2 regions of the Clostridium sp. DFI.1.208 genome follow, and region 1 is predicted to be linked to the other one. Evidence: a T-box and tRNA genes for the amino acid it is inferred to sense, from the RefSeq annotation. Region 1 holds a T-box; the other holds one or more tRNA genes.
The links. A T-box is a leader RNA that pairs with one kind of tRNA and senses whether it is charged. The one in region 1 lies ahead of alaS (alanine--tRNA ligase), so its partner is inferred to be a tRNA-Ala.
Positions count from the first base shown of each region.

Region 2: it has a tRNA-Ala gene. The T-box ahead of alaS (alanine--tRNA ligase) is inferred to sense a tRNA for this amino acid. The anticodon was not compared.

Region 1 covers NZ_JANGCA010000028.1:49,759-57,797, forward strand. Annotated here, with positions in the region: gene mltG (endolytic transglycosylase MltG) at 1-340, opposite strand, end outside; gene NE665_RS14635 (DUF1292 domain-containing protein) at 318-578, opposite strand; gene ruvX (Holliday junction resolvase RuvX) at 615-1,028, opposite strand; gene NE665_RS14645 (IreB family regulatory phosphoprotein) at 1,028-1,285, opposite strand; gene alaS (alanine--tRNA ligase) at 1,347-3,974, opposite strand; T-box leader at 4,015-4,213, opposite strand; gene NE665_RS14655 (AI-2E family transporter) at 4,269-5,366, opposite strand; gene NE665_RS14660 (hypothetical protein) at 5,389-5,565, opposite strand; gene NE665_RS14665 (ATP-dependent RecD-like DNA helicase) at 5,609-7,780, opposite strand; gene NE665_RS14670 (type II CAAX endopeptidase family protein) at 7,800-8,039, opposite strand, start outside.
Region 2 covers NZ_JANGCA010000030.1:48,170-56,208, reverse strand. Annotated here, with positions in the region: gene NE665_RS15180 (hypothetical protein) at 160-969, shown strand; gene NE665_RS15175 (ABC transporter ATP-binding protein) at 2,108-3,163, shown strand; tRNA gene NE665_RS15170 (tRNA-Ala) at 3,257-3,332, opposite strand; gene NE665_RS15165 (PD-(D/E)XK nuclease family transposase) at 3,603-4,589, opposite strand; gene NE665_RS15160 (AzlC family ABC transporter permease) at 5,169-5,858, shown strand; gene NE665_RS15155 (AzlD domain-containing protein) at 5,855-6,187, shown strand; gene NE665_RS15150 (LysR family transcriptional regulator) at 6,563-7,441, opposite strand; gene serC (3-phosphoserine/phosphohydroxythreonine transaminase) at 7,687-8,039, shown strand, end outside.

The sequences.
Region 1 (8,039 bases):
CATTTGCCTGCTTGCTGTCATTCAGCGTTTCCAGAATTTTGGGTGTATCCCACCCTGCATCCAGCTTGAAATTACCGGCCTTGATATCACTCAGCCCATGGAATTTCATATAGAGCTTGGCAGCCGTTTTATTGCGAATCAGCTCCTGCTTTTGCAGCTTGTCCAAAACTGCCTCGCTTGTTTCTCCCGGCTGGACACTGAAGGCTGTCACGGCTTCACGTGATGCCACCGCCTTAAGACCGGTTTTATAATATACAAATACCGAAAGCACCGCCGCAAGTACAATGCATACACTGATAAGGGCAATCAGCACCTTCTTATTCTTCAACTGCGTCTTCATCTTCCTGGAAGGCTCCTATCACTTCTTCAATCATCTGCCATTCCGCATCACTTTCTACCGGAATAAGATTTCCTTCATCATCGTAGGCGGAAGCAAACACCTCCCCCTCCTCTTCCTCAGGATCCATGAATACCACGTATTTCTTTCCATGGTTATCATCCTCAAAGGTGAACAGGATTTCCATTCGCTTTTCGTTTCCGTTTTCATCTGTCACATACAGACTGCTTGAATCTAACATCGTTTTTTCCTCCTATAAAGGGGCTCTTGCAAGCCCCTAGTTTTTACTATCAAGATAGCTCTGCAGAATTTGTACTGCCGCCATCTGATCAATGATTTTTTTACGTTTCTTGCGCGATACATCCGCAGAGATCAGAATCTTCTCTGCCGCTACCGTTGTCAGACGCTCATCCCATAGTACAACCGAAAGGCCAAGTGTTTCCAGCTTTTCCTTGAACATGAGGGAAATCTCTCCCCGTATGCCCACATCCCCGTTCATATGCTTTGGCAGACCCAAAACGGCGGTTTTTACCTGAAACTCCTTTATGTATGCTTGTACCTGCTCAAATGCGGCATCATAATCATCACTCTCAAAGCGGATCGTTTCCACCGGACGTGCGATCATGCCCAAAGCATCGCTCACACTGACACCCAATGTCTTACTGCCAAGATCCAGACCCAGTATCCGCATTACTTATCTTCTTCCAGGTAAGCTCTTACCAGCTCTTCTATGATCTCATAGCGTTCTACACTCTGAATGATCGTACGTGCATTGTTGTGAGATGAAATATATGCCGGATCATTGCTAATCAGATAGCCTGCCAGCTGATTCACCGAATTGTACCCTCTCTCGTCCAATGCCTCTTTGACTAAGCGTAATACATGCTTGATATTGTCTCTTTTTAAATCATCCGATTTAAAAGACATGGTTTCCGTGATATCTCTCATAGTATTACCTCCTTTTGTTTTCTTCCTTTATTTTATCCTACTTTATACAAAATTGAAAGCCTTATGACAGCATATTTTTGATTAAATGCAGTGCTTCCTCCACCTTGGAAGCATCTTTACCGCCGGACTGTGCCATATCCGGGCGTCCGCCGCCCTTCCCATCACAGACAAGAGCCGCCTCACGCACAAGATCACCGCACTTGATACCGCCTTTTACAGCCACCTCGTCTGCACCGGCAACAAAGGTTACCTTATCCGCATGAACGGATGCCAGGAAGATGACGCAGTTTTCCTTCTGGGAACGGATGTTGGAAACGATATCCTTCATCGCTTTTGCATCCGCACCATCCACGCGTTCAATCAGCACCTGACGATTGTTCAGCTCCTGCATATGATTGACAAGATCGTTCGCCTTCAAGGCAAACATGGATGCCTGCAGCGCCGCAAGCTCCTTCTTGAGCTGGGCGTTTTCCTCCAATACCTGAACAACCTTTTCTTCCACCTTGGAAATTCCCTTCAGCTTCAAATCGGACGCTACCGCATGCAGCGTGTCATCCTCCTTTGCAAATTCCGCATAGGCATCATACCCTGTTTTCGCCGTGATCCGGCGAATACCGGAACCGATGCTTTCTTCACTGATGATCTTGCAGACACCGATTTCCTGTGTATTATTCACATGACAGCCGCCGCAGAATTCCTTGGAAACCTCTCCCATGCTGACAACGCGGACAACATCTCCGTATTTTTCATCAAACAGCGCTGTCGCTCCGCTTTTCTTTGCTTCCTCAATCGGCATTTCCACCTTGCTAACAGCATAGTGAGCACTGATGTAACGATTCACCAGCTGCTCGATTTCCTTCAGCTGTTCCTCATTCACCTTTTCAAAATGCGTAAAATCAAAGCGCAGATATTCCTCACTGACAAAGCTTCCGGCCTGTTGGATATGAGAGCCCACGACCTGCTTCAATGCACTCTGCAAAAGATGGGTGCAGGAGTGATTGCTCGTGATGATATCGCGTTTTCTTTCATCCACCTGCAGCTCCACCGCATCCGCAACACGCAGCTCACCTTCTGTGATGATAACATGAGACAGATGCTGCTTGTGAGGAGCCTTGATAGTCGTACTTACAACAGCCTGTACACCGTCTGCATTTATCGTACCGCTGTCACCGACCTGACCGCCGCTTTCCGCATAGAAGACTGTTGTATCAAAAATGGCATCCCCCTCATCACTGATAGCATCCACTCTCACACCGTCCTTAAACAATGCGATCACCTTTGCAGCAGTATGCCGAGCATCATAGCCGATGAAGCTGCTTTCCTGCGTAAATTCCAGCAGATCAATGGACTGGCTTCCCATAGATTCCGCATCCCCACGGGCTGCACGGGCACGCTCTCTTTGCTGCTGCATCTCCGCATCAAAGCCATCCTTATCCACCGCATAGCCGCTTTCCTCCGCGATTTCCACAGTCAGCTCCAGCGGGAATCCATAGGTATCATACAGCTTAAACGCTGTCTTTCCGTCAATTACACGGGTTTCCTTCTTTTCTTCCATCACCTGCAGCAGCAGCTTTTCACCATCTGCCAGCGTTGCATGGAAGCGCTCCTCCTCAACCTTTACAAGACGAGCAATATACGCCAGCTTTTCCTCCATATACGGATAAAAATCCTTCATGATGTCATAAACGACAGGAACCAGCTTATACATAAATGCTCCCTGAATATTCAGCTTTTTCGCAAAACGCACGGCACGACGCAGAACACGGCGCAGGACATAGCCTCTGCCCTCATTGGAGAACAGCGCCCCATCTGCCAGTGCAAAGCTTACGGTTCGGATGTGATCGGCTATTACGCGGAAAGCCATTTTATTTTCCGGATCCGCATAACGTGCATCGGTATATGCTTCTGTCGCATGAATAATCGGCAAAAACAAATCCGTATCAAAATTGGTTTCTCCACCCTGAACCAGTGCTACCAGTCGTTCCAATCCCATACCGGTATCGATGTTTTTCTGCGGCAGTTCCTTGTAATCCTTACGGTCAAGCTCCGGCTTACAGTCAAACTGTGAAAATACGACATTCCATACCTCGATGTAACGATCATTCTCCAGCTCTTCAAAGAACAGACGTTCTCCCAGACCTTCAGGATCATACGCCTCCCCGCGGTCATAGAAGATTTCACTGTCCGGTCCGCCCGGACCTTCTCCGATCTCCCAGAAATTATCATCCGTTTTCAAAATGTGAGAAGGGTCCACCTTACACACCTCAGTCCAGATCCGATAGGCTTCTGCATCATCGGTATATACGGAAACATACAGCTTATCCTTAGGGAACCCAATCCATTTCGGACTTGTTAAAAACTCCCAGGCAAACGGTATTGCCTCCTCCTTGAAGTAATCTCCAATAGAGAAATTCCCAAGCATTTCAAAGAACGTATGGTGACGTGCCGTCTTTCCTACATTCTCGATATCATTGGTACGAATGGACTTCTGTGCATTCGCAATCCGATTGTTCTTCGGCTTTTCACTACCGTCGAAATACTTTTTCAAAGCCGCAACTCCGGCATTGATCCAAAGCAGTGTTGGATCGTTGTGGGGAACCAGGCTTGCTCCTGGCTCAATCATATGTCCCTGACTTTTAAAGTAGTCCAGAAACATCTGACGAATCTGACTTCCTGTCAACTGTCTCATGTTTGCATCCTCCTTATAAGCATTAAAAAACGTTCCCGAATCCAGGAACGTATAATATACGCGGTACCATCCCAGTTCACCCATGCATAAAATTCCACAGGCACACTCACTTACTCTTTTAACGCCAGATACGCGCAGAACTCCAAAGCAGCTTCCATCATTCACCATGAAAGCTTTCACCTACCGCTTTCTCTCTTCAATGGCTACCTGCATGTACTCCTCTTTTTCATTGTCCTGATGAACGTTATCATTATATCAAAATACAAAAGACAGTGCAAATCCTTTATGAATATTTTACTCATAATTCTCCTCCTGCATCGCCTCATCAAAATCCTGCCAGATATCCTCCCATTCTCCAATCTTATCGCTTGTTTTGGAATGCAGCCAGCTGCGAAAGGCAATCTGCGCAATCGCCGCAAATATCGGTGATAAAATTACACCGACAACCCCAAACAAAGCTTCCGACAGAAAGATAAAAACAAAGGTAAGAATTGGCCGCACATGCATTGTTCTGTTGAAAATCATCGGCTGGATGAAATTGGATTCAATCTGCTGAATCGTCCACACGATTGCAAAGGCCAGAAACGGAAAGACCGGGTAGCTCAAGGCACCGACAATAGCAATCAGAATCAAGCCGAATGTCGCGCCCACATAGGGAAACAAATTCAGCAATGCAAGTATGACAGCATACAGCAATGCATTGGGAAAGGCGAAGATATACAGCGTGATACCAACGGTAACAACGATAAACAGAATATCGAGAAAGGTTCCGACCAGATACTGGTATACAATATTGCTCATCGTCAAATAAAAGGTGGAAAACTGATGCAGATTGGGAATCACCTTTTTCGCCGTACGCTTCCAGAAATCCAAATCAATGGATATGAAAAATGCGGTGATGTATGCAATTCCATAATTCGTAGCAGTATGCATCGTGTTACGCAAAGAATCGATAACGATAATATAGCCCTCCTGCAAATATTTCTCCTTCAAGGTATCCAAATTACCAATAGCGATATGATAGCGATCCAGAAATCCCTCCAAATGCTTCATCCACACCGGCACCACTTCAGCAAAATCCATGACCTGCCGATAAATGATGGGAATCATTCCGATAACAAAGACGGCAAGAATAAGCGCAATTCCGATGTATACTAGCATGACGGCAAGCTTTTGAGAAACATGCTGCTGGAGGCGGTCAATCAGCGGCTGTAACAGAAAAGCGATTACGGCCCCCATCACGACCGGCAGACAGCTTTTGTAAATATCGACAATCCAATCATACAGCTGTAGCTGCTTCAATAATAAAACCAGCAACAAAAATGCGGCGATAGGAACAAGCAGTTTCCGGCAGCCACGAGCCAGAGAATCCAGAATATGCGATACCTTCATAAAAGAAAAACCCGCGACGGGGTTAATCCAGATCCATGCAATCACACAGGTGATCGTAGGTCTTATGCATTTTCTTCATAACTTTTTTCTTTTTCCTTCTGGATTCACGGCAAAGATCCTCAATGCCCTCTTCCTGACTGTAGCCGATATACATACCGACAGCCAGACCCATCAGGCCTGCGACAACACACTTGTTCATAGTATCACTCCTATCACTGATAGTATGGATACTGTCCTGTCTGTTATCCCATCATTTCCTTTATTTTTTCCTGCAGTGTACTCTTGCGCACATGGCGGTCCTCCACACGCAGCGCATGCAGGAACACCTCTTTATCTCCCAGCAACACCAGACTTCGCTTTGCTCTGGTAACCCCGGTGTAAATCAAACGCTTCTGCAGCATATAGCGATAATCCTTTACAATCGGCATAATGACGATTGCATATTCACTGCCCTGTGCCTTGTGGATGGAGGTCGCATAAGCATGCGTGATGTTGTAAATCTGTTCCCCGCTATATTCCACGAGAACACCGTCAAAATCCGCTGTAATACAGTTTTTCTGATGCACGTTATCATCACGGTAGCTGATTTCAATGATTTCTCCGATATCCCCGTTGTACACCTCATCCTCCGGCTGATTCTTCAGCTGTAAAATCTTGTCGTGCTCACGGAACAGACGATAGCCTACCTTCAGCTCCTTTTTATACGGATCTGCGGGATTCATCATCTTCTGCAGGGCGTTGTTCAAAGCATCGATACCGGCTACTCCGCCATACATCGGTGCCAGCACCTGTATTTCCTTTGGATCGTAGCCCTTGTCCAGTGCGTTGGATACAACACTTAAGATCAGATCACGAACCTCATAATTCTGACAGGGGAAAAATGCGATATCCTTTGCATTCTCCAGAATATCTGCGGAGCCCTCCCGAATCTGGTGTGCCAGTGTAACAACATCACTTCCCTCACTCTGACGAAAAATCTTATTGAGTCGCACAAGCGGAAAGCATGCACTTTCAATCAAATCCTTTAATACACACCCGCAGCCGACACTCGGCAGCTGATCCTCATCCCCGATCACCACAATCCTTTTCACCATGCGACAAGCTCTCAGCAGGTGATAGAACAGCCACTGATCCACCATGGAAAATTCATCAATGATGAGCAAATCTGCCTGAATCGGCTCCTTGTCATTCACAAGAAATGTATTCGTTTCCAAATCCCATTTCAATAGGGAGTGAATCGTCGTTGCCGCAGTTGAGCTAAGCTCACTCAGTCGTTTGGCTGCTCGTCCGGTCGGGGCACATAATGCGATTGTATCAGATGGATAATAGCGTTGATATAAATCCAGAATCCCCTTTACGATTGTTGTTTTTCCGGTTCCCGGTCCACCTGTCAGAATCAGAAAGGGTTCTTTGAAAAAGGCAGTAATCGCCTCCTTCTGTTTATCTTCATAGCGGATATGGAATTTCTGTTCCATCATGCCGATATCCTCAATATCAAAGGTAACCTCCTCTTCTGACTCGCGATAAGGAAAGCCGGCAAGAAAGGAAGCGATGCCATTTTGTGCATCGTATTGAGTATGATGATAAATACGTTCATCCTCAATCATGACAAGACGATCCAGCTCCAGCTCTTCCAGATAAGGGTTGATATCCATGGAAGCACCGAATTCCTTGCGAAACCGCTTCTCTATCTGTTCCAGCGTTGTATAGGTATCCCCACTTGCCATACACAAATCCAGCACACAGGACAAGATGACAGCCTTGATACGGTAAGGGTGAGCCTGAGCAAACGCCAGCTCCTTTGCCAGCTTATCCGCTGTTTTAAAGCCAATTCCGTCGATTTCCTCAATCAGGCGGTATGGATTTTCCTTTACCATGGATATCATCGCATCACCATAGGCAGCCTCCATCTTCATGATGGTCTTGACGCTGATGCCCATTCTCGTAAAGAAAACAACAGAGTCATCTGCCTCTTCATGCTCCATGATTCCCTGAATGATAGAGGCACGCTTTCTTGCGTTTAACGCTGTAATCTGTTTCAAAGCCTCCGGATTTTCTTTTATGATTTCGATGGCATCCTCTCCCAGCGCTTCCACAATGGATTTCGCTGTCTGCGCTCCGATTCCGGGAAACAGAGAGCTGGAGAAATAACGAATCAGGGTGCTTTCATCATTCGGCATCATTTTCTCATAGGCCGTAACCTGAAACTGCATTCCATAGCGGGGATGATCCACATAATCTCCGTGCAGCTTATACAGTACATCCTCATTCAGCTCGCCGAAATAACCGGTCGCTGTAAAATCTTCTTCATTCGCATCATAGGTAACGAATTTCGCAACCGTATATCCATTGGTATCATTGCGAAAAATCGTATGCAGATGCTTTGCTTTCAATATGATTTCTTCTTCATCCATTCCTTTACCTCAGCTGTTCTTATAAAAGCATAAAAAGCATGGATATGATATTATTTCCTGCATGCACAATGCCGGGCACCATGCAGGAAGAGCTTTTTTCATATCCGTAAGCCAGAACCATTCCGATTCCGGCATATACAAGCAGATAGCTGACATCCATCAGATTTCCTGCCAGAAGAGAATCCACGATATGAATGGATCCAAACAGGATGCTGCTGATGATTGCAGCGACCCAAAATCCAAGCCTGCTTCGCAGGCA
Region 2 (8,039 bases), on a different contig from region 1:
TAAGAATTTTTTTAATCTTTTTGACAATGATTAGGGAAAAGTAATAGGAAAGAAGTAAGAATGTGACATTTATGTGATTTTAACTTCCAAATATTGGAAATTACCTCTATAATATATGAGTAGCATTACTAGAGAGTGAAGTTAAAGGCAGGGATATATATGAATGTTAGTAGAGATAGATTATCAGTTATCGGCAAACTAATTGGTATTTATAGAGAAGAGCGTCGGGGGAATACACAGAATAGTTTTACCCTGAAGAAATTTTGCGAGGGTATTTGCAGTATCAATACTTTGAAGAATATTGAGGCTGGCGGATTGAGCAGATCTGAGGATGTTTATATTGAATTATTAGATAAACTGGATTTGAAGTTTGGTGAATTTCCAGTAATCGATGAGGCTATTGATAAACTGATGAAAGGACTTTACAAAGCTATCGAATTTTATGAAAGAGAAGATGTAATAATCCTTATTGATAAAAGTAAACGTGTTTTATATGAAGTAAAGGAATATGTATACTATTCAGAGATTTATCAAATATTGGATAAATTGTATGAGTATTACAATTATGATAGCCAAATAGATGAAGTAGATTTACAGAAGTACCTAGTAATCTTAAGTAAAGGATTATTGAAAATCAATGATATATTAAAACTATTGATATATTCTAAATCATCATCGTATTGTGTTCTTGACATGGAGCTTTATACCAAGATTGTAGATATGATTGATTTGGTTGATGTTGATTTGCATTGTCTTAAAATTAATCTAATACATTATTACCTTTCTATAGGCGATTTCATTAGTATGAATAATATAATTGATGATCTAGAGCATGTTTTTCTAGAAGAAGGCAATAAAATTAGATTACTTGATATATTGAACTGTAGAGTATCTTTAAATAGTTATAATAATAAAGTGAATTTAAATATTGTTATAGATCGTATTGAGGAACTTATCAAAAAAATATAAGTATCCAGACATAAAATTAAGTGAAACATTTGCTAATATAGGATCTGCATTTCATAATGATAAGAATTATATATTATCACTTGAGTATTATAAAAAATCATTTAGTTATTATAGAGATAGTTATCTACCCACTATATTGTATATGGCGGACTGTCAAAATAGACTTGGTTTAGATATAAACATACCAATCCTAAATGATAAAGATATTTCATCTTATCCTGTCGAGTTGATCAAGATGTATAAATATTTTACATTAGGAGATGATATACCCGTATTTGTAAAACAAAATTATATTATGAAGCAAATATTGCCCCATTTAGAAAATGAGGTTAATATAGAAATTTTTAAATATGAACTAGGAAGAATTGTTGATATAACAGGCCAGTATAAGAATTTCCTTGTATTTGAAAGAGAAATACAGAAAAAAATACACAATAGATAATTGTATACTTAAGTTGACGGTTTTTTTGAAAAATGACTCTAATCACGTGTTTTAATACATTAATAGCAAGTTGAAGATAATTTATTGAGTAATACTCAGAATTCATTTATCATATGCGTGTTGAACGATGATATGCATATGGTCTCTAAGTTTTGTGGGTATAAAAAATGAAAAAGGCTTTACTTGCTGGTTTATGTGGCTTGAGTTTATTGCTTGGCTGTGTAGCATTTGCTAATGATGCGAACATGAATGTTTGTGGAAATGGTGGATATTTGCACGTCAGAATGTAATACTTGAAAACTACTTCTTTTCATAAGAAGTTTTTTCTTTTATGCTCCGAGTTGACGGTTTTCTTGAAAAACTGCGATAATCATCAAAATTTTTATTAAATGTCAACTTGCATGAAATTCATTGTATAAATTTACTATTTCTAGTAACATATAGGTGTCTTGAAGAGGGTGGGCTTCGAGACACTGGGGATCACTTCGGTGATCATATGGGATTCGTATTGATGGAGATTGTGAAAATGGTCTTCCCCAAGCCCGTTTATTCTCATGTACACTCTTAGTAAATCAACTGATACTGTTTACGAGATCAATACGAATGGGGGATTTGCAAGGATAGCAGCTTTGTTCGACAAGGTTGCTTTTTTTGCATTCTTCGGCTAAACTTAATGGGGAATATGGAGAGATGTGCATGAGTAAACTCGTTCTGAAAAATATAACAAAATCCTATGGAGATATAAAGGCTGTACAGGATTTTCATCTGGAGCTGTCGGATAAAAGCTTTGTTGTACTGGCAGGACCATCCGGTTGCGGGAAAACGACACTGCTGCAGCTAGTCGCAGGATTTCTTTCCCCCGATTCAGGGGAAATATATATTGATGATGAACTCGTCAATCAGAAAGCGCCTGCCCAGCGAAATATCTCCATGGTGTTTCAGGAAGCTGCCTTGTTCCCTCATATGAGCGTTTTTGAGAATATATCATTTGGTCTTGCCCACAGCGGGATGAAGCAGCAGGATATTAAGGAAGCGGTCGATCAGATATGTGAACTGCTGGGTATCTGCGACCTACTGGAACGCAAAGCAGGAGATTTATCAGGTGGACAGAGACAGCGTTGTGCGATTGCCCGTGCGCTGGTAAGAAAACCGTCCTTGTTTCTGATGGATGAGCCTTTGAGCTCTTTGGATGCGAGACTGAAGACACAGCTGCGAATTGAAATCGCTCAGCTGTATCAGAAAAACGATGCAACCTTTCTTTATGTTACACATGATCAGATGGAGGCAATGACACTTGCGGATATTCTGATTATTATGAAGGATGGACAGATTCAGCAAATGGGCAATCCGATTACAATTTATCGCGATCCAATCAATCTGTTTACAGCCTCTTTTTTAGGATTGTATGATATCAATCAATTTCAGGCTGCCCTTGTGCAGGGAGCACTTCATTTTCATAATCAGCGGATACCATGGCTTGCGGAGGCTGAGAGTCTATCGGTAATACTAGCAGCACGTTGTGAACATATTATTGAGGTATCAACAGGCGGTATCTGTGGCAGGATTGTTTTAGTTGAACAGTCCGGTGAACAGGTGTATTATCATATCCAATATGAGGAGGGAATCGTTATTATGAAGGGGGATGCTTCCCATATTCGTCAGCGCACAGAGAATATTCAATTCTGGTTTGTGTGGGAGCATGTATTTGTGTTTGATGCACAGACACAAAATCGTATATATAAGACGATATAGTAAAAAGCCGTATTCTATTAGCCAAAGAATGCGGCTTCCGACATATAATAAGTACAAAAAAAGATTCCGTTAGGAATCTTTTCTGATCTATCATGGTGGAGCGTATCGGGATCGAACCGATGACCCCCTGCGTGCAAAGCAGGTGCTCTCCCAGCTGAGCTAACACCCCATCTCGATTGCTTAATAAATATATCATGTACAGAGCAGCTTTGTCAATGCTTTTTTTCATTTTTTGATAAATATCTCAGCTTGCTAAATTTTCTAAATGACAAAGCCATCCTTGCAGGGAAAGGTGGCTTTGCTTTTCTCTATGGTATGTATATTCAAAAATATAAAATGCAATCCCCAGCTATAAATGTACAACATGCTGCGTAATCTACTTTTTCCTATGTGAGAGCAAAGCGTTCAAAGTATAGGAATAGTTTTTCACTTACAATTACTAGGTATTGCTTGCGGGGGTGATTTGATTTTTTATGTCCTCCAATGTGTCACAAGTTAATAGAAGGTGGGCGATTTGTTCCATCTGTGCTGTTGACAAGGTGCACAGCCACGCTGAGCAGTCTTCATGATACTTGCTTTCCATCATGCGGTTTAAAAATAATCGTTCTCCCTCTGCTTTCCCTTTCACTAATCCTACTTTTTCACCCTCTTCTCTCCCTTCTTCTCTTCCTTTTATGATTCCCTCCTTCATCCCCTCTTCAAAGCTGTCCTCCAGACCATAGCGATAACGTGCTTCTCCCATCTGAATCGCCATTGCCGTTGACCATAGCTCCTCATCCTTCTGCATTTCCTCGTACTTGTCCATGAATACTTTCACCAGCCTTTCCTTTGATTTCAGTATATCATTTTTTGCGTTATTTTTAAATAAAAAGCAGAGCTGCTCGAAGTCATCCATTTGCTGGATTTCCTTTTTCTTTGCGATGTCATTAATGACCGGTAGATGAACGAAGGTTCTTCTGATCAGCGGATATTCACTCTCCGCTTCCCCCTGTTCATTGCGCATTTGATAGTGATTGATCAGATTTTTATTATTCCAAGCGTATTTTTCAATAAAAATAATCTGGTATACCGGCTTCAAATCCCTGTATTTCTCACTGCTTTTCAGCTGATTGTTTAAGGCACGTGCTCCGTAAAATTCAAAACGCATCATTTCCGCAATTCCTGCGTACGTGGTCTGCATCTCGAGATTAAAGAAACGACCTGCCTCATCCTTCACGTGGACATCGAGAATAATTCTCTTCTTGCCGATAACGCCTGGATCGAGATTCGGATTCAGCACCCTGCTTTCCTTGACTCTGATCCCGGTAACACGTTGTATGATGGTGTTACGTGCATACACGGATTCCGTATCCTCACGGGATAGTGTGTACTTAAAAAATAAATCATTACAGTAATTCAATACATTATTTGCCTTCGTTTTGACCATGACGAAAACCTCCTTCTGTAAGCTTATTACTTACATACTTCTATACGAAAAAAAACTGCGAAATTCCTAAAAAATCCGCATTTTCTTAATTATTTATGCTGCTTTTTGGAAAAATGTTCATGACGGATAGAATTCTACAGTATTTACTTATGGTCATTTAGCTTTTTCTAAAAGAATGAAGCTGCATATTTTCAAAGCATAAGGATTTGTGATTTTTACTTTTATCTCTCATCGAGAAGCTTTGTTGTTATTGGATATCTTTTCTTTTTGATGCATTTCTATATTCCGAATGACAAACAGCAGGGGGAAGCTGTAGTCTGGGCGCACACATAAGAATTTTCGATAAGACTATCCTGTTATGTTTAAAAATCATGGTATCGCAATGTTATCCTAGTAAAAAAGAAGTCCACTAAAAAAGAATAATCCGCCAGTACCTTCTCCGATACAAATCACCTTATAAAAAGCAGAATGAATTCTTGATATTCTATATCCGTCTAAATCCGTAAAAAATATAGGGGATTGCAAGCCGTAGAGAAATCGTCTAAAATATAAGAAAACTTTTTTGAGGGGTGATGTTGTATGAAAATAGCAAGGGAGGCATTGCGGCTCAGCTTTCCTGTGATGGTCGGCTATGTGTTTCTGGGAATCGCTTTCGGCATTCTCTGCCAGCAGCAGGGCTATTCCATGATCTGGGCTTTTTTGATCAGTCTGAGCGTATACGCTGGAAGTATGCAGTTTGTTTTACTGACATTCTTTCATGCCGGATTTTCACTTGTAGAGGTTGCTCTGGTTACGCTTACGGTAAATGCACGACAGCTGTTTTATGGGCTGTCATTTCTGAAAAGCTTCCCTGCAATGGGAAAGAAACGCTGGTATATGATGTTTTCCCTGACAGATGAAACCTACTCCTTATTGTGTGCTATTCCGAATAAGGAGAGCAAAGAAGGAAAGCAGCTGATGTTCTGCATATCGCTGTTTGATCAGCTGTACTGGATTATTGGTTCTGTTCTCGGTGCAACCATCGGCTCCTTGCTGGCCTTTGACACCACTGGAATTGATTTTGCGATGACAGCATTGTTTACTGTCATTTTTGTGGAACAATGGCTTGCTGCGAAGCAGCATGGGGCGGTCTATATCGCGGTAGCTGCGATTCTTATTGCAGCTGTGCTATTTCAGCTAGCTAACTTTTTGCTGCCAGCGCTTATACTGCTCGTTATTCTGCTTATCATTTTTCAGGATAAGGTAGAGGGAAAGGGGGATGCATCATGATTGGTATAACGGATACTCTGCTGATTATTGCAGTAGCGGCGGTTTGCACCTTTCTGACCCGTGCGCTTCCCTTTATGATATTCAAAAATGCAGAAGCACTTCCGCGGAAAATTGTATATCTGGGAAATGTTCTGCCAATGGCGATCATGCTTTGTCTGATTGTCTATTGTGTTCGCAATACGGCGTTTTTTCAATATCCGTACGGTCTGCCGGAGCTGCTCGGCATTGGAAGTGTCGTGCTTCTTCATGTGTGGAAGCGAAACAATATGATCAGTATCCTTGGGGGTACCCTGCTTTATATGATGCTGGTACAGCTGGTGTTTGTGTAATTTGGAAATATAGGGGGAATCATTTGCTTTTTTTGAAGCATACTTCATAGTCCAACAACATGATAAGGTGTTCTTATACAGAGGCAGCTCTGTGCAGGAGCGCCTTTTTTTTGTGAATTGCATGTATATGACAAATAGCTGTATATGACGGTGGTCTTTATTTGCATGCTTCCAGTGCTAGTCTCTTCTGAGCCGCCAAGGATAAGGAAAGACTCTTATACCGCAATGTGCCTGCATCATATTCTTTACATCGAGCAGCCTGTATATCCGATTTCGATGTCCAACAGGGAATGAAAGAGCTGTCAGGCATGGAATTTCAGAGTCGCAAGCACTAGCAAGCATGAAGAAAGCGCATATAAAAAGCCACGACAATTCTCATGGCTTTTGCACAGATGCAAAGAAAGCATCGTATTGTTCCTTGAATACGGAATCCTTCAGGGTAATGTAATTAAATTCATGGAGAATATGGAAATCGTACAGGTCAATCACCTCAAGCTCTCCTTTTTCTATTTCTTCTCTTGCGGCCGCTTCATATAGAAAGCTGATTCCCTGGTTGTTTTTGACAAGTGTTTTTATAGCCTGTACATTGCCGATTTCTATCACCCTTTGAAAGGATGCGATGGACAGGTTGATTTCCTGCATGCCGCGCTCCAGAATCTCTCTGGTGCCGCTGCCCTCTTCCCGGACAATCAGTGTTTCCTGTACCAGATCCTTTAGGCAGTGAACCTCCTTTTGCAAAGGATACTTCTTTCCTTTCACTGCGACATAACGCTCCTGGGACAGCAGCTGCCAATCATAGGTCTGCTTTGGAAAATACCCCTCGACAAAGGCAAAGCCGATATCTCCGCTGTTTAGCATCTGCAGCAGGGTAGCCGTGTTTTCCACAATCATGCACAGACCTGTTTCCGAATGTGCAGTGAGAAAGCGGTTTAAGCGCTGCGGCAGGATAAACTCCCCAATCGTCAGGGTGGCACCAAAGCGCAGGGCAGGTGTTTTCTGATTTTGCTTCAACAGACTGCGAATCATTTTCTCATCCGCAACCATGGTACGTACTTTTTCCGCAAGCAGCTTTCCCTGAACCGTCAAATTCAACTGCTTTCCGTCATAAAAAAACAATTTACAATCATATTCCTTTTCCATATATTTAATATGCTGTGAAACAGCAGGCTGTGTAATGCATAAGATATCCGCAGCCTTCGTATAATTTAATGTTTCAGACAGCGTAAGGAATGTATATAATCGAAAATCCAGCATGTTCTCATCTCCCAATTTCTGTAAGGTAAGTATACCACGAATAAAAGAAGAGCGAAAGGAAAACAAGTGTCTTTAATTTGTGAACATATGTATTCACTTTGTTTGCGTTAAGAAAACTCTTTCATAAATGTTACATCAATTTTTCATTTTAACTTTCATTTTATTTCATTTGTGCTATAATAGTGCTTACTAACAGAAAAACATGCTGTTGGAATAAGTAAAAGAGGAAAGGAAGGTGCCTGATTATGGCCGAAAACAGAATTTACAATTTTTCAGCTGGTCCATCCATGCTGCCACTGGAGGTGTTGAAAAAAGCGCAATCGCAGATGCTGAATTACGAGGAAAGTGGCATGTCGGTTATGGAAATGAGTCATCGTTCCAAAGCCTATGATGCGATAATTACAAAAACACAGGAACGAATGCGTTCCATCATGAATATACCGGATAACTATAAGGTGCTGTTTCTGCAGGGAGGAGCGACCTCTCAGTTTTCCATGGTTCCCCTGAATTTGTTGCAAAAGGGTACGGCAGATTATGTCGTGACCGGATATTTTGCGAACAAGGCATATGCGGAAGCAAAGAAATACGGGGATATCGT